Regions from separate parts of the Neobacillus sp. Soil_C_43 genome, predicted to be linked through region 1. Evidence: riboswitches for the same ligand, from Rfam matches in the RefSeq annotation. Region 1 holds a riboswitch; each other region holds the start of a gene.
The links. A riboswitch is a leader RNA that binds a small molecule or an ion and turns the genes downstream of it on or off. The one in region 1 is predicted to bind cyclic di-GMP.
Positions count from the first base shown of each region.

Region 1 (12,347 bases):
ACGAATAACAATTTTTTCATAGACGAATATACCATTCCTTATGATAGTCTTTGTAGCAACAAGCAAACTAGTAAAATACTACTATATAACAATACCAAACATTACTAAATGGATAAAGGAAAAACTTTTCCAAATTATCATAATTATTATACCTTAATTTATCCTTAAGAAAATCCCCTCAGTTTTTTAAACTAAGGGGGAAAATAAGAATATTCATATCCTGCTTTGATTAATTTTTCGAATGACTTGATTAATTACCTCTGAAAAAACTAAGCCGAAGGCAATAGCTCCTGCCAGCATCAATACTTTTGCTGCAGAGCCTAATGCTGCATTGTAATTATTCTCCACAAAGTTCCGCATAGCATCATAGGCTAGACCCCCTGGTACTAAAGGGATTAACCCTGCCACACTAAAGATAATGACTGGAGTTTTGTAAAACTTAGCTAATTCCTGACTCAGAACCGCAATAAAAATCGTGGCAGCTAATGTAGCAAAAATGGCATCATTAGAATATCTCTCGAGAAGATAGTAAATTAACCAGCCACCCATTCCAATCAACCCACATTTAACCAAAGTCTCTTTTGGTGCATTAAAAAGGATGCCAAAGGCTCCTGTTGCTAAAAAACTTGTTATTAATTGCCCTAGAATTTCCAAGTTCATTCAAGCCACCTTTATAAAAACGATAACACAACGGCAATGCCTGCTCCAATGGCAAATGCTGTTAGAAATGCTTCTGCCCCTTTGGATAAACCAGATACTAAATGCCCTGCCATTAAATCTCTAATTGCATTGGTTACTAATAGCCCCGGCACCAACGTCATAACAGAGCCAATAATAATTTTATCTAATTGATCTCCTAAACCCAGTTTGACAAATAATACAGATAGTAAGCCAATGACAAACGAGGCTAAAAATTCCGAGAAAAACTTAATTGGAACAAAACGATGAAAGTATACAAAACTTAGATAGCCCAAGCCTCCTGAGAGCATTGATGGAAGAAAATCATTCCACCCGCCATTAAACATAATCATAAAGCAACCGCTAGCTAATGAAGCAGCTGCCACCTGATACTTAAAGGGAAAAGTCACATCTAAGGAGTCAATTTCTTTTAATTGCTTTAATGCTTCATTTATATTCATTTCACCACTGCTGATACTTCTAGAAATGCTATTTACCATGGCCACCTTTTTTAAATCAGTGGACCGCTCTGAAATTCGAATGAGCTTCGTTTTAGTTGGTTCTGTACCTTCAGCTGAAAATATGATTCCAGTTGGGGTCACATAGCTATGTGTCGTTTGAATTCCAAAGGCTGCAGCTATACGCATCATAGTATCTTCCACTCGATACGTCTCTCCACCGCTTTGGAGCATGATTTTCCCAGCAAGTAAGCAGACCTCCATAATATCATAGGTTCCTTCCACTTGGTTCTCCATTAATACTCACCACATTATCTTTACATTTGTTACTTAGTTTAAATCAAAATAATATATTATTCAAAGATGAATTAAGTACTATTGAATTTTTAGGTTGATTTAACCAAAATACCCATTTTTTATAAAATTGATACTAGTTATCCTTTTTTCTATACACTTAAAGCTAATTTGTTATATAATATTATATAATGACTCGATGGATCGAAGGGGTTTTTATAAATGAAACTAAATAATTCTAGTTCCACACCACTATATGACCAGTTAAAACAAATTCTTAAAGAGTCGATTGACCAAGGTATTTATAAGTCCGGAGATCGTTTACCAAATGAAACAGAGCTATGTGAATCATATGGTGTTAGCCGAATTACGGTGAGAAGAGCCATTCAGGATTTATCTGATGAGGGTTTTTTAGAAAGAAAGCAAGGCAAAGGAACATTTGTTACTAGAACCAAGATTGCTCGAGAAATGGTTTCCATTGATGGTTTTACTGATTTTAGTAAACAACTGGGAAAAAATCCATCAAAGAGAGTTCTTGCTTGTGAAGAAATTAAAGCTACTCCAGAAATTGCAGAAGCACTTAAAATTGCTGTTGATTCCCCAGTTTTAAGGCTGGTGCGAATAATGTCAATCGATCAGCAACCTTTTACATTGGATATAGCTCATTATTCGCTCGAGCGTTTTCCCAATTTGTTTTCACACTTCGCAGAGCACGAGTCAACCTATGATGTATTAAAAAACGTTTACCATATCAATATTCAATCTGGTTCAAGCAAAAAAATCATTACAGTAATCACTGCTTCTTCTATGGAAGCTGAATATTTGGATTGTGAAGTCGGTGAAACCTTATTTAATATCGATAAAACGGTTTATGATGAAAAGGGAGTTCCTATTCATATCTCAAACTTTAAAACGAGAACGCAGTTAATTGCACTGACCATAACAACTTAAATAAAGGCTGTGTTAAAGAACAGTGTTGATTTTTATACCCTGTTGATTGGAGCGGAAGTCACGAAGACTCCTGTGGGAGGACGGGTCAGGGGAGACCCCGCAGGCGCAAGCGCCGAGGAGGCTCGCCGAAACGCCCACGAACCGCTTGTGCCTGGAGCGGAAATCAATAGTCAAGTTTAATATAGCCTAAATAAAAAGGAATGAAAGGTTCATCTACAACCTTTCATTCCTTTTTGTATTACCAAGTTAATTGCTTTCCAAATCCGAATGCTCCATTTACTTCACAAGTCCTAGCAGCAATCTGCGCAGCTGCTTTTAACGACTCTTCAATGGAACATCCATTAAAATGATTGGTTAAGAATCCAGCAATAAACGAATCTCCAGCACCTAAGGTATCAATCACATTTGCTTCTTCGATTCCCTGGCTGTATCGTTTATTATCATGTGACATAACAACACCCTTTGAACCTCTAGTAATAATAATAAACGGAGTTCCCAATTCATGTATTCTAAGAAATAACTCCTCTAGTTCAAACTCAGTTAGGTCACTTCCCGAAATAAACGCAAACTGAATATGTGGACAAGCTGTTTCTAATAATTCATTTGTAAAATGGTTGGAAAAGTCATAAGAAACCGGCAGGTACTGTTTAAGAATGGACAATTCATCATCTAAATGACTATAGATACTTGTATGTAAGACATCAAACGCCTTAATATATTCATAGTCATCCATTGTCAAATTAAGCTTAAGCTTAGATTGAACCCCACCTTTATTCGATTTAATAAAGATTCTGTCTCCGTCCACGTTCAGATCCACGTAGGCTTTTCCACTTTCACCTATCGCTTTTCTAACCAGGCTGCTATCCACCCCATTCTTATTTAATGAATCAAGGATATGCTCTCCTTCCATATCATTTCCAACGATGCCTATAAATGCCGCAGACTCCGCCCCACTTTGTTTGGCTAATACTGCTACATTTAAGGCGTTTCCTCCAGGAAACATTTCATTTCGATCCTGATAAACATCAACAACACTATCACCTATTCCAATAATTTTCATCATTTCTCACTCCTTTTTATCCTTTAACACTTCCGGATGATAAACCCCTAATAAAATACTTTTGCATGAAAATAAATAAGAGTATAATCGGTAGGGCTGAAATCATTAAACCTGCCATAAGAACTCCCCAATTTGTTTGAAGGGCATCTCTAAACTGCATTAAACCAGCCGGTATTGTTTTTAATGCATCTGAATCAACAAAGATTAACGCGAACATAAACTCATTCCAAGTATAATATGCAGTTAATACTACCGCTGTTAGTAAGATTGGTTTATTTAAAGGAACGAGAATTTTTAAAAATATAGTCCACGTACTGCAGCCATCTAGAAAAGCGGATTCTTCCAATTCCTTTGGTACTTCAAGAAAAGCAGCCCTTATTAGTAGGATCGTGATTGGAATTCGATAGGCAACATAAGGAAAAATCATGGCAAAATACGTATCATGAATACCTAATAATTGAATGAGCTTATATAGCGGGACTAAACTAACTTGTGGAGAGAGCATCATTCCGCCCATACAAAAAACCAGTAACAGATTCTTTCCTTTAAATTCAAATCTAGCTAAACTGAATGCACCAAGTGCACTAACTAATACTGTGATAAAGCAGGTAGTAGCAGTTACAATTAAACTATTAAGAAAATAACCAGAAATACCAGTGTCCCATGCCTCAGTATAATTGGAGAACAACCATTCCTTTGGCAATGCCCAGCTGCTTGAGAATATTTCTGGAGTGGACTTAAAGGAGTTGATTACCATCCAAAAAAGAGGATAGGCTATAATCACAAAATACAAAATAAGGATTGTAAAGATTGGTAGACTTCTAATTACGCTTTTTTGTTTCCTAAATTTCGATTTATATGAAATCGAAGGTTGGTAGCCCATTACTTTACTAGTCTCCACTCTAAACATCCTTTCCTGTTTTAAATAATTTCAATTGTACTAAGGAAACAATTAAGGTAATTAATAAAATCACCGTTGCCACTGCAGAGGCGTACCCCATTTGGTCTTTCCCAAAAGCGGAGTGATAAAGCAATGTACCTAAAACTTCACTAGCATTACCAGGTCCACCACCAGTCAGAATATACGGCTCATTAAATACAGTGAAGGCACCAGTTAAGGTAATTAGTGTGGTAACAAAGAACATTTCCTTTACTTGTGGTACCGTAATTGAAAAGAATTTACGGATTTTACCTGCTCCATCGATTTCTGCAGCCTCGTACAATTCTTGAGGGATATTTTGAATTGCTACAATAAAAAGCATCATAATATATCCAATACTTTGCCACTGCGAAACAGCAATAACAGCGAAAATGGCAGTTTCAGATTCTCCTAGCCAGGCTCTGGTTAAATCCTCAAGACCTAACATTTTTAATAAACCATTTAATATCCCGATATCTGGATTATAAACAAAGGTAAAAAGCAAAGCGATGACAGTCATTGAAATGACAACTGGAAGGAAAAATACCGTTCTGAATAGGCCACTGATGAATCTTGTTATCGTATCTTCTAGTATTGCTGCTAAAATTAGCCCTCCAAACACTTGAAAGATAATAGAGATCACTGCATACCAAAGGTTATTTTTTAGTGCTATATAAAAAACTTCATCTTTGAAAAGATTAAAGAAATTTTCGAAGCCAACAAATGTCTTTTCGGCTGAAAAGGCAGAAAATTCATAGAAACTATAAAATAAGTTTTCAACAATCGGATAATAAACAAAAAGGGCCAAAAAGATTAAGCAAGGTGCAATATATAGGTATGGTAACCACTTGTTTGTATTTTGCATAATAACTCCCCTTTTTTTAAAAGGCGTAACTTTGGAAAAAAGGTGGCCAAGTTGCAACCACCTTTCCGTTTTCCTATTTTTTCGCGGACGCCTTCACTTCTTTTGCTGCTTCTCTTACATCTTTCATTACTTCTTCTGGACTTTTCTTACCATCCAACATTTGCTGTGCCCCGTTTAAATACGCATCCACAATTTTAATATCTACAGCTGTATCAAACCATAAGTAAGTTTGCTCGGCATTAACAATCAGATTAATGGCATCCTGTTGAAGCTTAGATGCATTCGCTTCTGTTGTTGTACCTTTAACCGCACTGTATTCACTTACTTCTTTTAATTGTTCTATCCCTTTTTCCTTTGAAGTTAAGAATTTAACAAATTCCATAGCTTCTTTTGGATGTTTTGTTTTAGAAGATATCATGATCCCTTCTGGAGCAGCAGTGATAGAATTTGCATTTCCTTCTCCACCTTCGACCCCAGGTACATTAAAGACACCCAAATTTTCTTTTAATGACGGTTCAATAAGTCCTATTTCTGCTAATTGGAAGAAGCCGATTGCTGCTTTTCCACTATTAAATAGCTCACGTGAATATTCATGGTCTACAGAGTTAACTCCTTTATTAAAGTATGGCTCAAGTTCCATAAATTTCTCCAGTGCCTTTACATAGCCTGGATGTGAGAAATCACCTTCAGGATTATTAGAATCATAATCTTTATTAATAACATCCTGCGGTACCATCAACTGATTTAATGTTCCAATATAATGGGAAATGGTCCATGGAGCTTTACTTCCAAAAGTAATTGGAGTAAGGCCTGCGGCTTTAATCTTTTTAGAGACATTAATTAGCTCGGACCATGTTGTAGGAACTTCAATATTTAAATCCTTGAATATTTTCTTATTGTAAAAGAACGCTTTACCATCTGTAGACCAGGGAATCCCATAAATTTTATTATCTAAGGTAAAGGCATTATATTGAGAGGCGATAATTTGGTCAGACCATGCTTTATCCTCTTCCACATACTTAGATAAATCTAGTGTTTGTCCTTGGCGTACGAAGTTATATGCGAATTCTCCGCTCCATGAGAAAAAGACATCTGGAGGGGTGCTAGAACCTAGAACAACACGAATTTTTTCTTTATAAGAATCATTCAAAACGGCTTCAGTTTTAATTTTTATATTTGGATGAGTTTTCTCGAACTCTTTTACTGCCTTTTCAAAATATTGCTTCTTAGGTTGGTTAGGCCAGCGATGGAAGAATTTTAGCTCTACTACCTCTTTTCCATTAGATGAACTTGAACTCTTTGAACAACCGGAAAAAAAGGATAGAAAAAGGATAGAAATAATACTCACTATTAATAACTTCTTCATTATGGTTCCCCTCCAGAAAGGAATCAGTTTCTATGATTAATGCAGTGATATTCGCTATTTAAGGTTGTTTTAGTATTCAACTGTCCACATATATCTTCTTTTTGATAACGGATGATTACGCGCCTCTGCCAACTGGTCTGCATATTTTCTTAAAACATAGTTTAGAACCAATGGAGCAATGTAACCTTGTACTTCTTTAGCTACACCTGTAAAATCAAAGTCTTTCGCATCAAGGACAACTAATTTCTTACCGTAACGCTCAGAGAAAGCAAGTGCTCTTTCTTCTAAATGTCTAGTCTCATCTAAACCAAGCAGGATTATGAATGGTGTTTCTTCATCAATAATTTCAAACGGTCCATGGAAATATTCACCCGCGTGAATTGAATGTGAATGCACCCATTGCATTTCCATTAGGATACAAATCGCATAAGAGTAGGCAACACCATAGTTTGCGCCACTCGCCATTGTATAAATAATTTTTTCATCTTTATATTGTTTGCCAAAATCTTCTGCCTTCTTTTGATAAAGTGCAGCAGCTTTTTCGTAAACATTTTGTAAATTCTCAAGACTTTCTTCTACTATACTAGCTTTTTCGTTATTTTCAACCACTTTTAACACACCAAATACTAGTTGATATAATACCGAATAGTTGGTTGTGAAAGCATTAGCCCCATCACCCCATTGGTATTTTAAAACTGTATCTGATGCTTGTGCTAATGGCGAGTCTTCCACATTTGTTAAAGAAACAGCCAATGCACCTTTGGATCTTGCAAATTTTGCTGCTTCTACTGTCTCTGGCGTTGTGCCAGAATGTGAGCACAGAATAACCAAAGAATTGCTTCCCAGTTTAGCATGATTCCGATAGATAAACTCATTTGAACTAAACAGATGGGCATCAAGGTTTTTTGCCTCACGATCAATTACATATTTGCTTGGATACATAAGAGCAGAGGACCCACCACAAGCTACAAAGAATACGTTCGAGATATTTCTTTTTTCCACCTCTGCTAAAGCCTGTTGCACTTGATTTTTAACGTCAACTACTAATTCTGTCGTCATTATATTGCCTCCCTGATAGTGTGTTTAACTTATATACAACATACAACTTTATATAACGTTATATATTGTTATATATAAATTACTACATTTCCTATAGTTAGTCAATTGAATTATCAGAAAAATGAAACGACAATTTATGACATAAAAATACACCTGCCTTTAATGACAGGTGTAGCTAGAAACCTATTGATCCCAGATTTTCATTAATACCATATTAATAGCTGCTACGATTCCATAAATAAAGCCTAATGTATGTTTATCTAAATAGAATAGAATAATTACTGGAAGTCCGAATATGACTATCTCTAACATAAAAAATGGCAAGCCAGCTAATGTGTATGGGGCTTTAGGTGCACCGAACAGGCCCCATAAAACAGCTGCAACAAAAGGAGTTCCAATTCCTAATACCATCTTTAATGAGGTACTATGAGTTACATGGAATCCCCAATATCCAATGATCACAAGTACTGCTATTTCTAATATGAATCTGATGCCTAGATTTACTGCTTTTAAAGCTTCCATCCTCCCACTCCCTTCAAAATAAAAAAAAGTCCCATGTTACTAAGGGACTTGTTTTAGGTCTTTTACTTGGAGTTTCCCATCCATAATTAATACTTTTTCAAATGCATCAACAAGGGATGCATCGTAATGACGGCCTGATAATTTCTTTATTTCAGATATTGCAAGTGAAGGGTCCATCCCTTTCCTGTAAATGCGATCTGATGTCATAGCATCAAATGTATCAGTAATTCCGATGATTTGTGCTTCCAGTAAGATTTGGTTACCTTTTAGTCCATTGGGATATCCCGAACCATCTAAGCGTTCATGATGCTGTAAAATAATTTCTCCAACATGAGAGTAATACGTGGACTTCAACATTTCACAGCCATCTGCTGGATGCTTCTTTAGGATATCAAATTCTTCAGGTGTCAGTTTGCCTGGCTTATTTAGAATTTCTTCTGGGACGTGGATTTTTCCTATGTCATGGAACACACATGCAGAATAAAGATTCTCCACAACATCTTTAGAAAGCTGTAGTTCCTTTGCAATCCTTAAGGAATATTCTTGTACCCGAATACTATGACTATAAGTGTATTGGTCTTTTTCCTCTACTTGTTTCACTACTTTAGTCAACTCTTCAATACTTTTACTAACATAATGAAAAGCTGGTTGGGTGGTAAACCAAAGTAATTTAATATCAGTCTTTGTTAAAAAGTATGCAGGCTCCTTTAGCCTTTGTATGTAGAAGTACTCACCTGATTTAATATGAATATTACTATCTTTTGTCTCATATAAACATTCACCTTCAATTACATAGAAGAACTCTAGTGTATTAGGATTATCACTAGGATAGAGATAAAAAGTTTTCCCCTTGTTAATGGTCTGGAAGATGATTTCTGCACCATCTCCTTTAGCTAACAGACTAAACCGGGCTGAATCTAAGTTGGCTTTCTCAATATATTTACCATTAGTACCTAGGTAAAGTCCTTCCATAACACATCCTCCGGAATTTAACAGCCTACACGAATCGGATCAATCCAAACCCACCTTCCACCTAACTCCACAAGTACCCAGGTAGCTTCTGCTTGGATGCCCTTTTCAGCTGCTTTATTGATTGCATCAGTAGACATTTTCAATGTTGAATTATATAAATCAGTAATTAGTTTATCGAGGTCGTTAGTAAATTTTTCAGTTCTATTAATATATTTTTCTAATTTTTTATCAAGCTGTTTATTAAGTCTATCAAGCTTATCTTTTAGTATTTTTTGGTCTTTTTCATTTTCCGGGCTAAAAAGCTGCAAACTTTTTATATCTTCGTTTATAGATTCTATTTTCTCTTTGATTCTAGCTGTTTCTTTTTCTAATTTGCTATCAATATCTGCGAGCTCTTTACTTAATTTTTCTACCTTGTTTGCATCATTGGTTTTTTCTAAATCCTGTTGCAGTTTGTTTCTCTGATCTTTTAATTTTACGACTGTGTCGCCTTCCTCTATCTTTTGAATATCTCTTATGTACTGTGCCTCTAGCGAATCTGCATCAGTAACTGCTTTTGCAATTTTATCTTCAATCTCTTGGTTAGTTTTTTCGATGGAAGCAATGGCCTTGTCATACTCAGCACTGGTTGGTTCTGCCGCAAATACACTTGTCCCAAATGTTGACATTAATAGGACAGAAAGTGAAATAGCGAATACTTTTTTCAACATGTTTTTCCCTCCATTTTTTAGTTCCCTACTGGCTATCATGGAGTTAAAGAATCGGACGGAAGATCATATTGCAGCTGGCTGGCATAGTGCGATTACTTTAGCCCCTATAGCTTTGCGTCCTTATCTTTTCAAATAGGTTGCCTTTTAGGAAAATGTATTCACAGCCATTATAATTGCTGGAGGTATATATTACCACAAAAAACACCATTTTTTACTGAAAAAAAATACTATTTCCTCTATTTCGACAATTAAAAACAAAACCTTCGTTATATCTACAACGCAGGCATATATAGGACTATCTACACTATTCATTCGTATGGAGTGTAACGCTGGAGAATGATTTTTTTCTCCTTTTTTCTTTAAAAATAAATCCTGTTAAACAGCATAAAAGAACAAACGGAATACTGGTTCGATATAGGTCAGCAAAGCTTGAGGATATGGTTTTAAGAGCATATTCACCCACCTGCACCCTATAGGTCTTAACTAATTTTCCTTTACGATTAATTTCCTCGTCTACCTGCTTTTCCACTTGCTTATAAACCATTTCTTTAGCTTCTTCTCTCTGTTCTTCTGGTATGGAGGAAAGCGCCTTTTCTACATATGAATTGATCAACTGTTGACGTTCAGCTTTGGAGATTATAGTTTGTTTTGCTTTGTGATTATGCTTTTCAGCAGTAATTGATTTTTTTGTTTCGCTAAAAATTTTCTCTTTTGCAGATTGTGGTACATCAAGTTTATCTAGTTTTTTGGCAGCAAAATGAACAACATCCTGTTTCTTATCATGAATAGTAGTGGTTAGACCTGCAACAAAAATCGCTACAGCTAAAACTACTCCAACCTGTCTTAACATCGAAAATACACTTTGCGAAGCTGTCAGCATTTCGCCTTCAAAAGAGGATGTACTTGCAATCGTAGCTGAGGAAATAACAAAACTAAAGCCAAAACCAAGCAAACTGCACAATAAAATAATTTGGCCTGATGTACTATGAATATTTAAGTTGTGTAACAAGTAGTAAGCGACGCCCATCATGGCAAAACCGAACATGACCGGAATCGTGAATCCGATTTTCTTCGTTAGTAAACCTGCAATTTGGGAAAATACAAAGATGGCGGCAGATACAGGAGTAACAAGTAATGCGGCTTGAAGTTCTGTCTTATGCTGGAAGTTAGTTAAAAATTGAGGTAGTAGGACCATTACACCGATAAGGAAGATAAAGCCTGTTGTCACTGTTACAACTGAGCCGGTAAACAATCGGTCTTTAAAAAGATTTAAGTTAACCATTGGAGCTTTAGACTTTTTCTCTGCAATGATGAAAAGGACGATAGAAATGAGCGTTATTACATAGCAACCAAGTGCTTGCGTGCTGTCCCATCCCCATGTATTTCCCTTAATCAACACAAGGTTCAAAGGGAAAATGGATGAAACAGAGAAGAGTAATCCAAACCAGTCGATCTTTGATTTGACACGGCCCTCATTTTTAATTGTTAGGATGAAGAACGTACCACCAATGGCCAGGAGACAAATAGGAACATTCACATAAAAAACCCAATGCCAGCTAAGCTTTTCAGTAATAATTCCTCCAACAGTCGGACCGAGTGCCGTAGCTAACCCCTGTGTGGCACCTAGTAAGGTTAAGGGCAGCGTTCTTTTTTCCAAAGGCATCGCAGCAATACCTATCACCATGCTGCAAGGAATTAAGATCGCAGCCCCAAAGCTTTGAATAAGCCGTGCTGCGATTAAGTAGTCACCATTAGTCGCTAAACCACACAGTGCGGAACCTAACCCAAAAACAAATAATCCAACGATAAAAAATTTATTTCTGCCAAACATTTCAGCAAACCTTGCCATCGGTATGGCTAAAACAGCAATGGTCATAGTGTAGACATTCAACATCCATGAGCTTGTTTCCAATGAGGTATGCAAACTATCCTGAATAGCAGGAAGTGTAATATTCATAATCGTTGAATCTAGCATACAAACAAACATTCCTAAACACATAAGCAATACGACCTTCATGCCACCCGTATCCTTCATTATGTTAGTCCCCTTTGGTATCATTTAACTTTTTTAGTTCTTCGTCGACCATTCCCAAAATCATTTCTGCCTGGCGGATTCCAAACTCTAAGGTAAATCTTTTATTTGATTCCATGTTTGGGTACAAATTAGCAATTCTAGTTAAATTATCGTACATCGCTTGATTCTTTCCTCTTTCTTCTAACAGCCATTCCATAACCTTTTCTTTTGTGGTAAATCGCCCGAAAAAGATGCGGATCAGGATATCTGATCTTGTCACAGTGGGGTTGATTGGGCTGTTTAGGTACGTTTGAAATTGTTTCTTTCCACTTTCTGTAATTACAAATAAGTTTTTGTTTGGTTTACCGTCCTGCTGGATAATTTGTTTTTCCACTAGGCCTTCTTTTTCCATTTTTCTTAGCGCAGGATAGATTGCCCCGAAGGAAGCATCGAAAAAGTAGGAAACGGAGTTCTCCATC
Region 1 is NZ_JBDGJV010000018.1:67,660-80,006, reverse strand. Features, by position in the region: gene AC3A54_RS20730 (C39 family peptidase) at 1-20, opposite strand, end outside; gene AC3A54_RS20725 (threonine/serine exporter family protein) at 214-654, opposite strand; gene AC3A54_RS20720 (threonine/serine exporter family protein) at 672-1,433, opposite strand; gene AC3A54_RS20715 (GntR family transcriptional regulator) at 1,653-2,381, shown strand; gene AC3A54_RS20710 (PfkB family carbohydrate kinase) at 2,620-3,444, opposite strand; gene AC3A54_RS20705 (carbohydrate ABC transporter permease) at 3,458-4,324, opposite strand; gene AC3A54_RS20700 (carbohydrate ABC transporter permease) at 4,344-5,225, opposite strand; gene AC3A54_RS20695 (ABC transporter substrate-binding protein) at 5,299-6,591, opposite strand; gene AC3A54_RS20690 (SIS domain-containing protein) at 6,661-7,650, opposite strand; gene AC3A54_RS20685 (YrdB family protein) at 7,834-8,172, opposite strand; gene AC3A54_RS20680 (HD-GYP domain-containing protein) at 8,212-9,144, opposite strand; gene AC3A54_RS20675 (zinc ribbon domain-containing protein) at 9,162-9,854, opposite strand; cyclic di-GMP riboswitch class I at 9,921-10,006, opposite strand; gene AC3A54_RS20670 (DHA2 family efflux MFS transporter permease subunit) at 10,159-11,889, opposite strand; gene AC3A54_RS20665 (PadR family transcriptional regulator) at 11,894-12,347, opposite strand, start outside.

Region 2 (12,347 bases), on a different contig from region 1:
TTAGAGAAAAAGGGTACCGCTACCGAGACATCGCATTACTAATCCGTAACGGACAAGACTATCATGAAATTGTTGAGCCAGTATTCGAAGATTATCAGATTCCTTATTTTATTGACCAAAAACGGACAATGTTAAATCATCCTCTTATTGAGCTAATCCGCTCGACGCTGGAAGTTACTAACACATACTGGCGCTATGAATCTATTTTCAGAGTCATTAAAACGGAATTAATCTATCCGTTACAGGAAAATCCGATAAAAATGCGGGAGAAGATGGATAGGCTTGAAAATTACGTCTTGGCTTACGGCATTAAAGGAAGTAAGTGGACGAAAAAGGATCGCTGGAGTTACCGGAGAATTAGAGGGCTAGAGTTGGATGGAAATGGCCAAACCGATGCCGAACGTAAAATGGAGCAGGAATTAAATGAGTTAAAGCTAATGGTAACAGCACCGATTCTCCGCCTTTCAAGGCGATTGAAGAAGGCAGATACCGGACGTAAACTTTGCGAAGCCATCTATTTATTTTTAGAAGAATTAGATATTCCTGAGAAGCTTGAAAAGTGGAAAGTGGAAGCGGAAGAAAAGGGTAATCTTGTGAAAATGCGAGAGCACGAACAGGTGTGGAACGCGGTCATTGATTTATTAGATCAATATGTAGAGATTTTAGGAGATGAACCAGTCTCACTAAAGTCCTTTGCAGCTATCTTAGAATCTGGATTTGAGTCTTTACATTTTTCCCTAATACCACCTGCACTAGATCAAGTTTTAATTGGAGACTTAGAGAAATCAAGATTAATGGATATCAAGGTCTGTTTCGTGGTTGGCGTCAATGAGGGAGTATTACCAGCGAAAATATCAGACGAAGGAATACTATCAGATGAAGACCGGGAAATGCTTCTTTCAGCAGGTATCAACGTCGCACCAAGCAGTCGAACACGTTTGCTAGATGAGAATTTTCTAGCCTATAAAGCTTTTACTGCACCCGCTGAGGTGCTTTACGTAACCTATCCATTAGCAAATGATGAGGGGAAAGCTCTAATTGCCTCCTCTTATATCAAGAGGATAAAAGATATGTTCCCTGAGGCGAGAGAACATTATTATGTTTCAGACCCAGCTGAATTGCCGGAAGAGGGACAGTTAAGCTTTATTACAAACTTTACCACAACATTATCTTATTTGACCTCCCAACTTCAGCTGAACAAACGAAATTACCCGATTTCAAATCTATGGTGGGATGTGTATAACTATTATTTAGAAAGTCCGGGAAAGGAAAAGGCAAAAAAAGTGTTTTCGAGCCTTTTTTATACGAACCAGACGGTTCAGCTTTCTACACAGGTGGCAGACGAATTATACGGTGATACCATTCAGGCGAGTGTATCGAGAATGGAATTGTTTAATAGCTGTGCTTTTACTCATTTTGTTCAGCATGGTTTGAGGCTTCGAGAAAGACAAATTTTCCGCTTAGAAGCGCCTGATATCGGAGAGTTATTTCATGCAGCTATAAAGTATATTTCTGATACAGTTAATACACAAAACATCTCATGGGCACAGTTAACGAAAGTGCAATGTGAGGAATTATCCAAAGAAGCAGTCAATGCTATAGCTCCAAAATTACAAAATGAGATTTTGTTGAGTTCCGAGAGGCATCATTATATCAAGCGTAAATTAGAGCAAATTATTACCCGTGCTTCACTTGTGTTAAGTGAGCATGCAAAAGTAAGTGGATTCTCCCCAATTGGATTAGAATTGGGATTTGGAGCAAATGCGGAACTGCCGCCATTAAGTTTTCCATTAAAAAATGGAAAGAGAATGGAGTTAGCTGGGCGAATTGATAGGGTAGATCAAGCAAAGAGTGAAGACGATAATGTGTTCTTAAGGGTAATTGATTATAAATCGAGTGAAAAAGACGTTCATTTAAGTGATGTATATTATGGTCTCTCACTGCAAATGATCACCTATTTGGATATTGTTATGACCTACTCAAAGGAATTAGTCGAGATGGAGGCAAGTCCTGCAGGTGTCCTTTATTTTCACGTTCATAATCCGCTTATTAACTCAACAAAATTGTTGACGATGGATGAAATCGAAGCAGAAATTATGAAGAAATTTAAGATGAATGGATTATTATTAAGTGATCAAAGTGTAATCAAACTCATGGATCAAACGCTTGAGTCAGGTGATTCGCATATTATTTCTGCTGGAATTAAGAAGGATGGGAACTTAACCAAGCGTTCAAAAGTGGCTAGTATGGAGCATTTTAATGATTTAAGAAATTATGTAAGGACGCTGTATCAGAAAACGGGGAACGCTATCGTCGATGGACATGTAGAGATTTCTCCATATAAACAGAAGGACAAAAAGGCTTGTACCTTCTGTCCTTATAAATCAGTTTGTCAATTAGATGAAGGAATTGAGAATAGTCCTTACCGTGTGATTACACCATTATCAAATGAAAAGGTACTTGATTTAATCCGAGAGGAGTTGAGTGGAAATGAGTAATTCTTTTATCCCGCCGAAACCTGCAGATGCTACTTGGACAGAAGATCAGTGGAAAGCGATTATGGCTAAGAATAAAGATATTCTCGTAGCAGCTGCGGCCGGATCAGGAAAAACGGCAGTCCTTGTTGAAAGAATCATTCAAAAGATTCTTTCAACCGATGACCCCATCAATGTGGATGAATTATTAGTGGTGACATTTACGAATGCTTCCGCTGCGGAGATGAGGCATCGAATTGGAGAAGCATTAGAAAAAGCGATTGATGCGGATCCTGGTTCTCGGCACTTACGAAAGCAGCTCAGCTTACTAAATAAAGCCTCCATTTCCACTCTTCACTCTTTTTGTATGGAGGTTATCCGGAAGTATTATTACTTGATTGATGTGGACCCCGGGTTTCGAATCGCAGATGAAACCGAAGCACAGCTAATTAGAGATGAAGTAATGGACGAGCTTTTTGAAGTAGAATACGGTAAACCAGAAAACGAAGCCTTTTTTAATCTAGTTGATTCGTTTACGAGTGATCGAAGCGACGATGCGCTACAGGATATTGTGCGATCGATTTATGATTTTGCCCGTTCAAATCCGATTCCAGAGCAATATTTACAATCTATTATTGATATGTATAACGTTGTTCCGACAACAAATATTGAAGACCTTCCATTTGTCCAGGCGCTTCTTTTTGATATTGAATTGCAACTGGAAGCTGCAAAGGAAATGATAAAGCGAGGCTTGGAGATTACCAAGCTACCGAATGGACCAGCACCTAGGGCGGAGAATTTTTTAGATGATCTGCATGTAATTGATACACTAATAAAAGCGAAAGAAGATTCTTGGGAGACATTGTATCAAGCCATGCAAACCTGGTCCTTTTCACGTGCAAAGCCAGTGAAGGGTGATCACTTCGATAAGGAATTAGCAGAGAAAGCCCAAAAACTGCGGGAAAAAGCAAAAAAGAAAATTCAAGATATTGGTGAAGAACTCTTTTCGCGTAAGCCAGATGGTTTCTTGCGAGATATGGAAGAAATGAAACCGTTAATTGAAACACTTGTCTATCTTGTAAAAGACTTTGCTGAGCGGTTTGAAAAAGCAAAGAGAGAAAAAGGACTAGTGGACTATGCCGATCTCGAGCATTTTTGTCTGCAAATTTTAACAGGAGAAAGTCCTGGTGTAGGTGAATTTCAACCTTCAGAGGCAGCACTTGCATATAGGAGACATTTTAAAGAAGTCTACTGTGATGAATATCAGGATACAAATTTGGTGCAAGAAACAATACTGAAGCTAGTGACGAAGGATGAGGAGCAATTTGGCAACCTGTTCATGGTCGGGGATGTGAAACAGTCCATCTACCGGTTCCGGTTGGCAGAGCCAAACCTGTTTTTAGGTAAGTATAATCGTTTTACTGTTACTGGTGAATCAACAGGATTGCGAATCGATTTGGCACGAAATTTTAGAAGCAGGAAAGAAGTACTCGAGGCGACCAATTATTTATTCAAACAAATCATGGGTGTAAGAGTTGGTGAAATTGAATACGATGAAGCAGCAGAACTGCGGAATGGGGCACCGTATCCAGACGATGAACCATTTCCTGTAGAGCTGATTCTTATCGATCAAAATGCTGAATTACAAGAAACATCTGAGGAAACAGAAGCAGTGGCTGAAATGGCCCAGGCCGGATTTGATGCGACAGAACTTGAACAATCTCAACTTGAAGCCAGAGTAATGGCTGCTAAAATTAAAGAATTAGTCCAACAGGGTTCACCTGTTTATAATACGAAAACGAAGACGAACCGTACGTTAAAGTACCGAGACATTGTCATCCTGCTAAGATCCATGACATGGGCACCGCAAATCATGGAGGAATTTAAGCAGCAAGGCATTCCAATCTATGCCAATTTATCCACAGGCTATTTTGAGGCAACTGAAGTTGCGATTATGATGTCCTTGCTCCGAGTGATTGATAATCCTTCCCAGGATATCCCGATTGCATCCGTGCTGCGTTCACCTATCGTCGGTCTAAATGAAGAGGAACTTGCTAAAATTCGCATTCACCAGAAAAAGGGGTCTTTTTGGGATGCCGTTACCACTTTTTGTCATAGCAAGCCTGACGAGACAACTGAAACTTTTTATGAAAAAGTCCGACGCTTTTATGATGCTCTAACAGAATGGCGTTCAATGGCCAGACGAGGTTCACTGTCGGAGTTAATTTGGCAGTTATACCGTGATACTCAGTTCTATGATTTTGTCGGCGGTTTGCCGGGTGGAAAACAGCGCCAAGCGAATTTACGAGCTCTTTATGACAGAGCACGGCAATATGAACAAACCTCCTTCCGTGGGTTATTCCGGTTTTTACGTTTTATTGAACGAATGATTGAAAGAGGGAATGACTTAGGTGCTGCCAGAGCTTTAGGTGAGCAAGAGGATGTTGTGAGAATTATGACCATCCATAGCAGTAAAGGGCTTGAATTTCCGGTTGTGTTTATGGCAGGAATGGCAAGACAATTTAATTTGTCCGATATTCGTAAACCATATATGCTAGATAAAGAATATGGATTTGCTGCAAAGTATGTCAATATAAAGAAACGGATATCGTATCCATCACTGCCGCAAATTGCTTTTAAGCGAAAGAAGAAAATGGAAATGCTCGCCGAGGAAATGCGTGTATTATACGTGGCAATGACAAGGGCAAAAGAGAAGCTATATGCAACGGCTACCTTAAAGGATGCCATAAAAAAAATCGATCAGTGGAATGATGTCTCCTCTAATACAGAATGGTTGTTAAAGGATTATGAAAGGGCATCAGCAAACAGCTACATCGATTGGATTGGTCCTGCACTTATTCGTCATCAAGACTGCAGTGAATTGCGAACCAGAGGTGAAGTCAATATACTAGTTCCATCAGAAATTACCAATCATCCTTCTTCATGGAACATTTCATTAATAAATGCGGAAGAAATTAAAAAACAGGAACTAACACTTGAAATGGAACAAGACCACTTTATGGATATGGTACAAAAGGCAGAGCCAGTACCAGTAGAATCCCTTTTTGCTGAGGAAATACAAGACCGATTAACTTGGGAATATTCTTATCCAAGCGCAGCAATCCATCGCTCAAAGCAATCGGTTTCTGAAATCAAGCGCAGCAGGGAAATAGCGGATGAACATAGCGGTACAGAACTTGTTCGGCATTTTAAGAAGACGATCTCAAAGCGACCTAAGTTTATGCAGGAAAAACAATTAAGCCCTGCTGAGCGGGGGACAGCCATGCATATGGTGATGCAGCATGTGGACCTATCAAGACCTATTAGTGAGGAATCTATAAAGGAACAACTTGAATGGATGGTAAATAATGAGTTGCTTACCCCAGAGCAAGCGGAGGTCATTGATAGCAAATTAATTGTTCAGTTTTTTCATTCAGAACTGGGACAAAGGTATTTTCATGCGAAAGCTATTCATAGGGAAATCCCGTTCACACTCTCACTGCCTGCAAATGAAGTTTATCCAAATTGGAAAGATTCAGAGGAAGCTGTTTTTGTACAAGGAATTATTGATTGCATCCTTGAAGATGAAAATGGCTTGGTACTAATTGATTATAAATCAGATGGAATTACAGACAGGTATAAAGGTGGTTTTTCACAGGCAAGTCCCATCCTTGAAGAGCGTTACAAGCTGCAAATTAATTTATATACAAGGGCGATTGAACAGATTTGGAAAAGAAATGTTGTAGAAAGATATTTATTTTTCTTTGATGGAGCCCATATCTTAAAGGTTAATAAATAAGTTAATTAAAAAATGAGGCTGACATTGAGTCATCCTCATTTTTTAATTATTACCCGCTATAGGCTGGTCGATAAGGTTTGTATCAAGAACATTCGTACCGCTTAATCCATTATTAGTTATAATGAATCCCCCAGTATTAAATGCTCCTGAACCGGCATTTGTTTTGGACCCGCTTTTCGGTGAAATATATAAGGCATCCCCAAATTGCACAATTCCCCCGCCCACGTTAACAATTTGTACTGGACCGATAATCGCTGGCATCTAAAACATCCTTTTCATTGACTGATTCCATATAATATTTAACCTATGCGTGGATCATTGTCCTTGTTCTTGATCTTCCTCTCTAGGAATAGGCAGAAGCTGTCTGATATGCTTTACCCGTACCTCCATTGAAACATCTTTGCTGTTACCTACATGTAAGAGCGAGGAGGATGAAATAGCGATGATGTCAATGTTATGAACCTTAATAACTGGGTTTAAGTGATGTTGAGAAAATAAAAGGTCCTCGTTTACTGGTTCGAAGGGTATTGGCTCACTATAGACAGGATAGGAAAAAAGATCCCCTTCATTTCCATAAAACTGCTCTGTTTCCCTTTGTACAGCGAGTGCTTTAGAAAATCCATTAATAATACAGGAATCTCCTAGTTGGAGGATAGAAGCAAACGAGACGATGTCTATATTAATTGCATCGACACATGATGTTCTGGCAAGCATAATCAAGTCACGTCCGATTGCAGTGGGACAAAGGGACCGATAATTAAGGATTCAGCAGGTGTATCAAAAGTTGATGCTAATTGAATCGATTCCGTATCGCCTACCAAGACTAATGACGAGCTGGCTACCCCAATAATTTTTATATTTTGGACGATTAGCTCACGGTTATAGACTTCAAAGTTCATTCCGGTTTCATCCCTTTCACGTGTTCTGGCAGGTTTGTAAAAAACACATTTACTCCATTTTTAATCTCCTGCTTGATTGCTTCGATGATTAAGTCATCACCATTTGTATTTTCTGATGACCGCTGATTTTGTAGATTAGCTTTTAAATGATGTTCAATCCGGTTAGGAAGTTGCTTCGTTATATCTTGCTTGATAAAGGATAAATAAGATCCATTCGGTGGAACATTTAATTCTCTTTGGGTGGATTCTACTATTGAAGGTAAATCTGTCTCAAGATATCTGTAAATCGCTTCTTCGATTTTCATGGATCGCTGCATTTGGTCCTTCGGTGGAGGCGTGACGTTCATCTGCTGATTTTGAACGGCAAAGTCTTCAATTTCAGATAAGTCAGAAGGATTAAGGCCGATGTTTAATGTTCCTTCAAGAGTTTCTACCTTCAATTGATCAAATTTATATTCAATTTTATCGACTCGAATTGGTTGCTTCTCCTTTATTTGCTTCATTTCTTCTTGCATTTTTTGAACAGTAGCCTCCAAGGTAACGATTCTCTTTTCCTGTGCTTGAATATACATTTGCAGCCATTGAAGGTATTGAGAATAATCCTGATACATGAAATCACCTCACTATAGATAGTCTCGAACAGCCCAAAAAGATAGCTGGAAGTATTATTTGTCTTAGTTTGCATTGTCTTGCTTTCTAACAGCTGCCTGTAACGGAACGGCGGGTGTACCTACTAAGCTTCCTAGAGCTTGAATTGGCTTGGGGGATGGAGCTGGGGCTGTAAATCCCCCTGTATTATATAGGTATGCTGAAGGTTTTATCATTCCAGCACTTCCAATTTGCATAACAGAAGAATTGGAAATACTTCCAATTCGTATAAAATTAATTTGAATTGACTGCTGAATATAGTAATTCATTTTAGACCACCCATTTTTTAAGCGTTGAGGGTAATTGGTTGATCGATTCCATCTTGGTCTGATGTATTTGTAGAACTCATGTTGTTGTTGAGACGTAAACTCTCTCCTGTATTAAAGGAGCCAGCTCCAGAGAAAGTTTTGGCCGTAGATAATGGCATAATTTTATACACATCGCCAATATGGAAAACTGAACTGCTTCCAAGGGTAATAACCTGTGCAACTCCAACGATGGCTGGCATGATCAACATCCTTTTTTATTGATATCTATAAATTATATGTCTGGGCGATTGTATGGTGAATGATTCGCCTAAAAAAATTGGCAACTGAGGTAAATTGAGGATTATATACGCATTTTATGTCGATTTTATAAGGGTATAAGTGAAAAATAGGTAAAAACACCTATAAACTTCGATGTAAAATAGTATTTTAGTAGGATATTCTCTAAGGGGAAAAAGTTCTATTATGTGAGTAAGAGATCAGTCGGACAAACAAACACTGATTCTCGATAAAGGCAAAGCTGATGAAAATCAGTGACGCAAAGCTACAGGGGCTAAGGTGCTTTTGCACTACGCCAGCCAGTTACCGAAAGAACAGGGTGTTTCATATTAGCACTACTATTTACTCATAGGTTTCCTATGTCTATTTAGCAGTCTATTTTACTAACCCCCCTTTCGGTAAAGGCGGGGTTATTTCTTTTATTCGGAGGTGAAAAAAGTGAAAGTCGTGAATCTGTCAAACGGAGCGGAACTGGCAAACAATCTATCAACAGCTGATACCTTTTTTAAAAGATTAAAAGGTCTGATGTTTTCGAAAAGTTTACCAGCAGGACACGGCTTGTTAATCCAACCCTGCCAATCCATTCACACATTCTTCATGAATTATTCCATCGATGTCCTTTACTTAAGTGAAGATTTTGAAATTGTAGGCCTGGACGAAACGGTAAAGCCTGCAACAGTAGGAAAGTATCACAAAAGAGCAAAGTCAGTATTAGAATTGCCAGCAGGCATGATTCAAAAAACGGAAACAAAAATTGGAAACTATTTAACTATAAATTGAAAAGGGGTTTTTACAAATGATGAAAAAAATGAAAGCTTTATTTACAGAAGAACAAGGACAAGGTATGACTGAGTATGGTTTGGTGTTAGGACTTATTGCGGTTGGAGTAGTGGCAGTTTTGATCGCAATGCGTGGTCAAATTGAAACTTTATTTAATAATGCTAAAGATGCTATTGCAGGCGCAGGAGCAGACGCCGCTGATACAACTGGCGGCACTAATTAATATATTTCTAAGCTTGATGTTCTACATAGCCTTGCGTTCTCTCAAAACGTGAGGCTATTTTCTTTCAAAAAGATGAAATCCTTTAGGAGAGGAGAGACTCAAGGTGTGGAGTAATTATTTATTAATCATTCTTTTATCTATATGTGTTATTACAGACATCAAGGAACGGAAGATTTATAATGCGGTCTTATTTCCTTTTTTAATCATAGCATTGTTTTTTCACACCATTAACGGAGGATGGCACGGATTAACGGAAGCATTTCTTGGCACAGCTGTTGGTTTAGGAATATTATTTATTCCCTATCTACTTGGAGGAATGGGGGCAGGAGATGTCAAACTACTTGCTGTCATTGGTGGGTTAAAGGGGATTAGTTTTGTTTTAATGGCATCTTTATATATGGCTCTAGCGGGTGGAATCATGGCCATCATTTTTCTCCTTTATCGTAAAGGATTGTTAAAGAGATTCCTGTACATGATTCATGGCGTACGACATGGCATGAGGCTTTCGCTAATAGAAGATAGTAATTCCATGAAAACAACTCTTCCTTACGGAGTAGCCATCGCTGCAGGTGCCATCTATCAAGCTTATTTTCCAGGAGTATTCTCTCTATGAAAAAGGATGAGCGGGGCCAATCGTTGGTGGAAACAGCGCTTATCGTTCCTATTTTTCTATTAATTTTAGTGGGAATCCTTGATTTTGGTAGAGTGATCTATTCCTATGCGCATTTGCAGATGGCTGCGCAGGAAACGGTTAGGCAAGGAGGTCTTGGGAAGAAGGATGCTGACATTTCAACTTTCGCCCACCAATATATTCATTTAGGGGATACGACAAAATTACAGGTGACAATCACTCCAGCGGATACAGTCAGGCATTCAGGTGACTATGTAACGGTCAAGCTAAAATATCCAATGACTTTTTTAACTCCTATGATTTCCAAGTTCTTCCCCTCCGATTTTGCCATCGAAACAAGTTCAACGATTCGCGTAGAGTGAGGGATAAAAATGCGTAACTTTTTTAATGAATTTCTGAGGGATGAAAAAGGGAATGTTCTCATTCTAGGTGCAATCTCACTAATGACAATTCTATGCATGGCAGGCCTGGCGATAGATGGAAGCCTAATTTATATGGAAAAAGCGAAGTTACAAAAGGTTGCAAATGCAGCCGTTCTCTCAGGGGCGCAGGAGCTGCCAAATACAGAACAAAAGGTTAGCAATACGGTTCAATACATCTTAGACTCTCATAAAGCTGCTAGTACGTTAACAAATTTAGATATTAACATGGGGAGTAAAGTTACCATACGGTTAACAAAGTCAGTTAACCTGACATTTATGAAATTATTTGGTTTCGAAAAAACAGACGTCACAGCCAAAGCTACAGCAGGCTTAGGAGCGATAGGAAAAGCAGTAGGGGCCGCTCCATTAGGGATTGACGAAAGTGTTGTCCTAGAATATAACAAAACGTACCAATTGAAAGTAGACTCATCAGGAGTTTCATCAGGAAATTTTGGTGTCTTGGCACTTAGTGGACCTGGGGCAAAAACCTATGAGCAAAATTTAAGATACGGATATTCGGAACTTCTAAAACTAGGCGATGTTGTTGACACGCAAACAGGGAATATTGCAGGAAGTACAAGATCTGCAATAAATGAACGGGTAAATGGCTGCACACAGCCGCCAGGTGATTACAGTTTACGTAGTTGTTCTAGAATTCTGCTTATACCGGTTTATAAACCTTATGGCTTTGATACAAATCAATTAAAACAGATAAAAATCACTGGTTTTGCCTATTTTTATATTACGGATCCTATGAGTTCGACAGATACCTCTATAAAAGGAGTTTTTATAAAAAGGGCTGGAGCAGGGACGTTTGATGTGGGTGCTCTGGACCGGGGAGCATACAGTATACGATTAACGGAGTAGGTGAAGCGAAATGAAGGCGAAAATGGTATTACTGCTATCACTTGTGATGGGAATGATTACAACATTTTTGTTTTTTCAATATACGAAGCAGATGAATACACAAAAGGTTTCTACGGTCGAGATGACCAACGTGGTAGTGGCAAAAGAAAAAATAGATAAAAATGAAAAAATTGCGACAGACAAATTAGAAGTGGTACAAAAACCGGCGAAAGATGTACTTCCACAAACGATAAAGTCTGTGACGGATGCAGAAGGAAAACTAGCAATAGCCATGATTGAAAAAGGGGAGCCCATACTATCACATCGACTTGGATCGGAGAAAGAAGAAGGGGTTTACGTATCAAGGAAAGTCATGGAAGGGTATCGTGCTGTAACTGTAGGGGTAAACATTAACCAATCGGTCTCGAATTTAATAGAGCCTGAGGATGAAGTGGATGTTATTCTTACAAAAGTAGCTAAAGATGCTGCAGGTAACTCTATAACACAATCAGATTTATTGCTGGAAAAAGCAAGGGTTTTAGCTGTGGGAAGAAAAATGCAGACACCTGAACAAACGAAGGAGCCGTATACGGAATACAGCTCGGTAACATTAGAACTAAAACCCGTGGATGCGCTAAAGCTAGTCAATGCTTCAGAAGAAGGAAAGATTCACTTCATTCTAAATAAACGGCCGTTAATGGATGAAGCTACGAATACAAAGGCAAATCAATAAGTAATGGAAGGTGACGATTCATGACAAGCCACGATAATATGCAAACTGCAGAACAAAATATGAATCCACAGCGTGGTAAAATGATTGCTGTTTGCAGTGCAAAAGGCGGGATTGGTCGTACCACACTAACTGTAAATTTAGCGGTAGCACTAAGGAAGAAAAATGTTTCGGTTTCTGTATTGGATGGGGATTTTCAATTTGGCGATGTAAACTTAGCGATGGATTTAAAATTTTCTCTTACTGTTAAAGAAGTTTTAGAAGGAATCGGATCTATTGATGAGCATAGCCTCAGCAATTATTTGGCCGTTCATAGCAGTGGAGTGAACGTCCTGTCTGCACCAGAAAGG
Region 2 is NZ_JBDGJV010000005.1:64,970-77,316, reverse strand. Features, by position in the region: gene addB (helicase-exonuclease AddAB subunit AddB) at 1-2,498, shown strand, start outside; gene addA (helicase-exonuclease AddAB subunit AddA) at 2,491-6,273, shown strand; gene AC3A54_RS09150 (spore germination protein) at 6,316-6,534, opposite strand; gene AC3A54_RS09145 (spore germination protein GerPE) at 6,589-6,987, opposite strand; gene AC3A54_RS09140 (spore gernimation protein GerPD) at 6,990-7,172, opposite strand; gene gerPC (spore germination protein GerPC) at 7,169-7,783, opposite strand; gene AC3A54_RS09130 (spore germination protein GerPB) at 7,847-8,089, opposite strand; gene AC3A54_RS09125 (spore germination protein) at 8,107-8,328, opposite strand; cyclic di-GMP riboswitch class I at 8,590-8,676, shown strand; gene AC3A54_RS09120 (DUF192 domain-containing protein) at 8,804-9,145, shown strand; gene AC3A54_RS09115 (Flp family type IVb pilin) at 9,162-9,368, shown strand; gene AC3A54_RS09110 (A24 family peptidase) at 9,472-9,981, shown strand; gene AC3A54_RS09105 (TadE/TadG family type IV pilus assembly protein) at 9,978-10,361, shown strand; gene AC3A54_RS09100 (pilus assembly protein TadG-related protein) at 10,371-11,288, shown strand; gene cpaB (Flp pilus assembly protein CpaB) at 11,299-12,000, shown strand; gene AC3A54_RS09090 (CpaE/TadZ family protein) at 12,021-12,347, shown strand, end outside.
Region 2: linked by a shared signal. The riboswitch ahead of AC3A54_RS09120 (DUF192 domain-containing protein) and the one ahead of AC3A54_RS20675 (zinc ribbon domain-containing protein) in region 1 are both predicted to bind cyclic di-GMP.

Region 3 (4,915 bases), on a different contig from region 1:
GTCGCATAGACCTCGTCTAAGCGACCTAATTCATTTCCACCAGGCAATTAAGGCTCTTAGAAAAGGAAAACCGGTCCTTAGAAGAGTTCTACGAGCCCCAAGAGGTAATGGAAATGGCGAACCGGTAACGTGGGTCATTCTCGTTCAATACAAATTAATAAAGCTAACAAAAAAAGCTGGTGGAAGTGAGCATCATACACTTTTCACCAGCTTTATTTTATTTCTCCCCCTGGAGACTCTCCTGTCGAGGCATCTTCTTGTTTGTCCGGTTTGCACATACGATCGAGTAGAAAACCAGCAAACACCATAAACGCAATCGGAATTGAATAATTTAAAACATGAATCACAGTCATAGCATCAAACACCACCTTTTATTTTGAATATTAATAATATTTAGTATATTTATATGTTGTTTATATTATATGTTATCTGTCACATTTTAGACAAATTTCATTAACATAAATCCTTGTTGTTCAGCCGTCCCTTCAAATAGCAAAATGTTTTTCTATTTTTTAACAGGATTTTCAAGATTCGTATCGTAATAGTTATATGAGTAGGGAATATTATGAAATTTTGACTTGCTTAACAAAGGACCTTAAGGAGTGGATGCTAACAATGAACAAACAGGAAGCAATCATTTTTGATATTCTCTGTATTGGTGGAGCGAATGTAGACCGTAAAATTCAGGCGCTTAAACAGTTGGAGTATGGAACATCAAACCCAGCCATAAGCTCATTGTCACGGGGCGGAGTCGCAAGAAATATAGCAGAAAACTCAGGCCGGATAGGTCTCAAAACATCTCTGTTTGCTTATGTTGGCTCAGATCCTGAAGGAGAATGGCTACTAGAAAACACTAAAGACTTTGTGGAAGTAAGTCCTACACAAATCATACAAGGAAAATCTACCGGCACTTATACTGCCGTACTTGATCCATTAGGTGAAATGGAAATCGCACTAGCTGACATGGCTATATATGATGAAGTGAAAGAATCCATTTTTGAAGATATATGGACGTATATTGAACAATCAAAAATGATTTTATTAGACACAAACTTTCCAAAAACCATCATTCAACAAGTAATTACTGACTGTAAAAACTTCATGAAGCCTATTTGTATTGCTACAGTTTCCGCTCCGAAAACAGAAAAGCTTCCAGCATCCCTTGAGGGTGTAACCTGGCTAGTGGCCAACCATAAAGAGGCAGAGGCGTTATCCAACCTAGAAATCAAATCAGAAGGTGACTTCTACCAAGCAGCTGAAGTCATTTTGAAAAAAGGTGTGGAGAAAGTAGTTATTACTCGAGGTGAGAAGGGATTAATTTATTATACAAAGGCTGGCGAAGCGGGGGCTTTACTACCTCCGACTGTTCCGATTGTAGATGTAACGGGGGCTGGCGACTCACTCATTGCCGGAATTTTATTTGGCTATCTTAAGGGGCTGAATACCGAAGATTCATGTAAAATTGGTCTTTCCTGTTCATTGATTACCATAAATTCAAATGAAACGGTAAATCCCAAATTAAACCAGCAAACCTTACTTGAAACGTATCAGAAATACTTCAGTAAAGGGGTCACCAAGCGATGAACCAAGAATACCTGTCCTTTTCTGAGGAAGTACTTAAAGCCAAAAGAAAAGGTAAGCCCATTGTTGCACTTGAATCGACGATTATTTCACATGGGATGCCGTACCCTCAGAATGTAGAGACTGCAAGAGAAGTAGAAGAAATTATCCGGCAGAATGGGGCTGTACCAGCTACCATTGCCATCATTAATGGGAAAATCAAGATTGGTTTATCTGAAGAGGATTTAGAATTTTTAGGCACTAGTAAGGAAATCATGAAAGCAAGCCGGCGGGACCTCCCCTACTTAATCGCAGCACAAAAACATGGGGCCACAACGGTAGCAGCGACCATGATTTGTGCACAAATGGGTGGTATTAACGTGTTTGTGACAGGTGGTATTGGCGGTGTTCACCGCGGGGCAGAAGTAACAATGGATATTTCAGCTGACTTACAGGAATTAGCAAAAACAAATGTAGCAGTCGTTTGTGCTGGAGCAAAATCAATTCTTGATTTAGGGTTAACGTTGGAGTATTTAGAAACCAACGGAGTGCCCGTCATTGGTTATCAAACAGAGATTCTGCCAGCTTTTTATACGAGAACAAGTCCATATAAAGTGAATTTCCGAGTGGATTCCCCAGAAGAAGCGTCAGCATTAATGAAGGCTAAATGGGATTTAGGGTTACAAGGTGGGATCGTCATTGCCAATCCGATACCAGAACCCTATGCTATGGATGAAACTGTAATCAATAAGGTTATAGAACTTGCTTTAAACGAGGCCAAAAGTAGGGACATACATGGTAAAGAGGTCACACCTTTTCTCTTAAGCAGAGTAAAAGAGCTAACAGAAGGGTCAAGCCTAGAAGCAAATATTGCACTAGTGAAACATAATGCCAAAATAGGTGCTCTTATAGCAGCAGTAAAAGGCGATAAATAAGCATACATTTTAAAGGGAGGATTTGACCTAATTTCCTTCCTTTTTTAATTTCCTCTCCTAAAAATGGTAGTAAAAGGAATTTTTTGTAGAAAAATAGGATAATTTGTGTATAAAAATAGTTCGAAAATTATAAAAAAAAGACAAAAAACAACAACCTATTATAAAAGGACTAGATATAATGAACATATCATTTAGTATTAAGTCATTTTACCTAAACAAATAGTAGAAAAATGAAAAAATGTAATACTTAAGTTGCAGTCGAAACAGAAAAGGGCAAACCTGTTGAAAAGTAGGGACGCAAAGCCGAGGATCTAAGGCAGGCATTTCATGCTATGATGGCCGGGTTACCTGGAATACTATGTGTATTTTAGGGGGAGAAAAAATGATAATTGCAGAGAGAGACGTGGATGTAATTGATCAGGAATGGATGGCGCTCATATTAGAAGCAAAGGAACTTGGCTTATCTATTACAGATGTTCGTGAATTCCTTCTCCAAGATGGTCAAAAGAACTAACTTGGTACATATTAAAAAAGCATTCTACAGAAGAGGTTTCTTTTGTAGAATGCTTTTCTTCTTTATAGAAAAAAATTATTCGTTACTACTATTTTGATTTATTCTCCACTTATTAAATTCCAGGAAGTCACGAAATTGCTCTTTTGAAACACCAGATCCCATTGCTTCTTTAACTAAATTCATCCATTCACTGTCTAACTCATCCTTATTAATTTGCTCATGGATAAAATGTTCAACGGGTAAATTTAATACGGCTGCAATTTTCTCAAGAAATTGTATAGATGGATTTTTTTGCAGGTTTCTTTCAAGAGAGCTTAAATAAGACTTAGCGACGCCAGCTTGCTCTGCAAGTTCGGAAAGAGACATCCTCTTTTCTAAGCGAAATTTTTTTACGCGGTCACCAATCATTCCATTCACACACCTATTAAACATATTTATATGTTAATTCTACCAAAAAGAATGAAAAAGTACCATATTAAGAACAAAGGAATATGACAAAATAGTGAATATAATAAAATGATTATCCAAAAAAGCCCAATAATAACAAGTTCTTTTGAAAAATTGGCGGATTCGAGTTACTATTAATAGTGTTTCCAAAAGAGAATATAGTTTAATGCGAACCGTAAAGCATACTATACATAAAAATATTCAAAAAGGCAGGGAAAAGAATGATTGTCCTGAAATCACAACGTGAAATTGAAGCGATGAAAAAGGCTGGAGAAATCCTTGCGGCCTGTCATAAAGAAATTGCTAAATTAATTAAGCCAGGTGTAACTACTTGGGAAATTGACCAGTTTGTCAATAAATTCTTAAGCGAACACAAGGCCACACCCGAGCAAAAGGGATATAAAGGCTATGAATATGCAACATGCGCAAGTATCAATGATGAAATATGTCATGGCTTTCCAAGAAAAGAGCCCTTAAAAGAAGGAGATATTGTTACGATTGATATGGTAGTCAATTATAATGGTGCCTTAGCTGATTCTGCGTGGTCTTATGCGGTAGGAAATATTTCGAAAGAAACAGAGCATTTATTAAAAGTGACAAAGGAAGCATTATATAAAGGTATTGAGCAAGCGGTTGTAGGCAATCGAATCGGTGATATTGGTCATGCGATCCAAACCTATGTGGAAAGTGAAGGTTTATCGGTTGTAAGAGACTTTATTGGACACGGCATTGGTGCTGTGATTCATGAGAAACCGGATGTTCCTCATTATGGGCTGCCAGGAAAAGGGGCAAGAATTAAAGAGGGAATGGTCTTTACGATTGAGCCGATGGTAAATATCGGTCACTATCAAACGAAGATGGATACAAATGGCTGGACCGCCAGAACTGTAGACGGGAAATATTCAGCACAATATGAGCACACACTTGCCGTTTCTAAGAATGGCCCTGTCATCTTAACAGAGCAAAAATAAATGAGGTTGACTCCAAGGAGTCAACCTCTATTTATTATTTTTTTCGCAGACTTCCTAATTCTTCTACTAAAGCCTGCATTTCATTCGGACTGAAGGAGTTCTTTTTTTGTACCATTTCATAAATCTCTTTTAATTCTTCGTACATTTCTTCATCAAAGTGAGAAGGTTTAATAGCCCCTAGGTTTAATACCCTAAGCTTTTCTTTTATTTGTTCAATCATATATTCCACGTTTTCAATCGATTTTTCTGATAGATTCATTTCGGTCACCCTTTCCGAATTCATATATCTCATCTTTTCATGTTAAAAATGATCTGTCAATATAATCTTCTCTTAAATTCACACGATTAATCTCGTAAAAGAATGGGTATAAAAGAGTACGCGGACTTGCATAGGAAACAGAGATAACGCAAAATAAACGTAGGGAATCTTTGGCATTATTTTTTGAAAAAGATGAATGATAATAACTAGGATTAAGGAGAGTTTAAGA
Region 3 is NZ_JBDGJV010000011.1:167,360-172,274, reverse strand. Features, by position in the region: gene AC3A54_RS15875 (hypothetical protein) at 213-353, opposite strand; gene AC3A54_RS15870 (carbohydrate kinase family protein) at 616-1,584, shown strand; gene AC3A54_RS15865 (pseudouridine-5'-phosphate glycosidase) at 1,581-2,495, shown strand; cyclic di-GMP riboswitch class I at 2,758-2,847, shown strand; gene AC3A54_RS15860 (anti-repressor SinI family protein) at 2,878-3,009, shown strand; gene AC3A54_RS15855 (helix-turn-helix domain-containing protein) at 3,085-3,417, opposite strand; gene map (type I methionyl aminopeptidase) at 3,678-4,427, shown strand; gene AC3A54_RS15845 (DUF1128 domain-containing protein) at 4,462-4,686, opposite strand; gene AC3A54_RS15840 (YtxH domain-containing protein) at 4,915-4,915, shown strand, end outside.
Region 3: linked by a shared signal. The riboswitch ahead of AC3A54_RS15860 (anti-repressor SinI family protein) and the one ahead of AC3A54_RS20675 (zinc ribbon domain-containing protein) in region 1 are both predicted to bind cyclic di-GMP.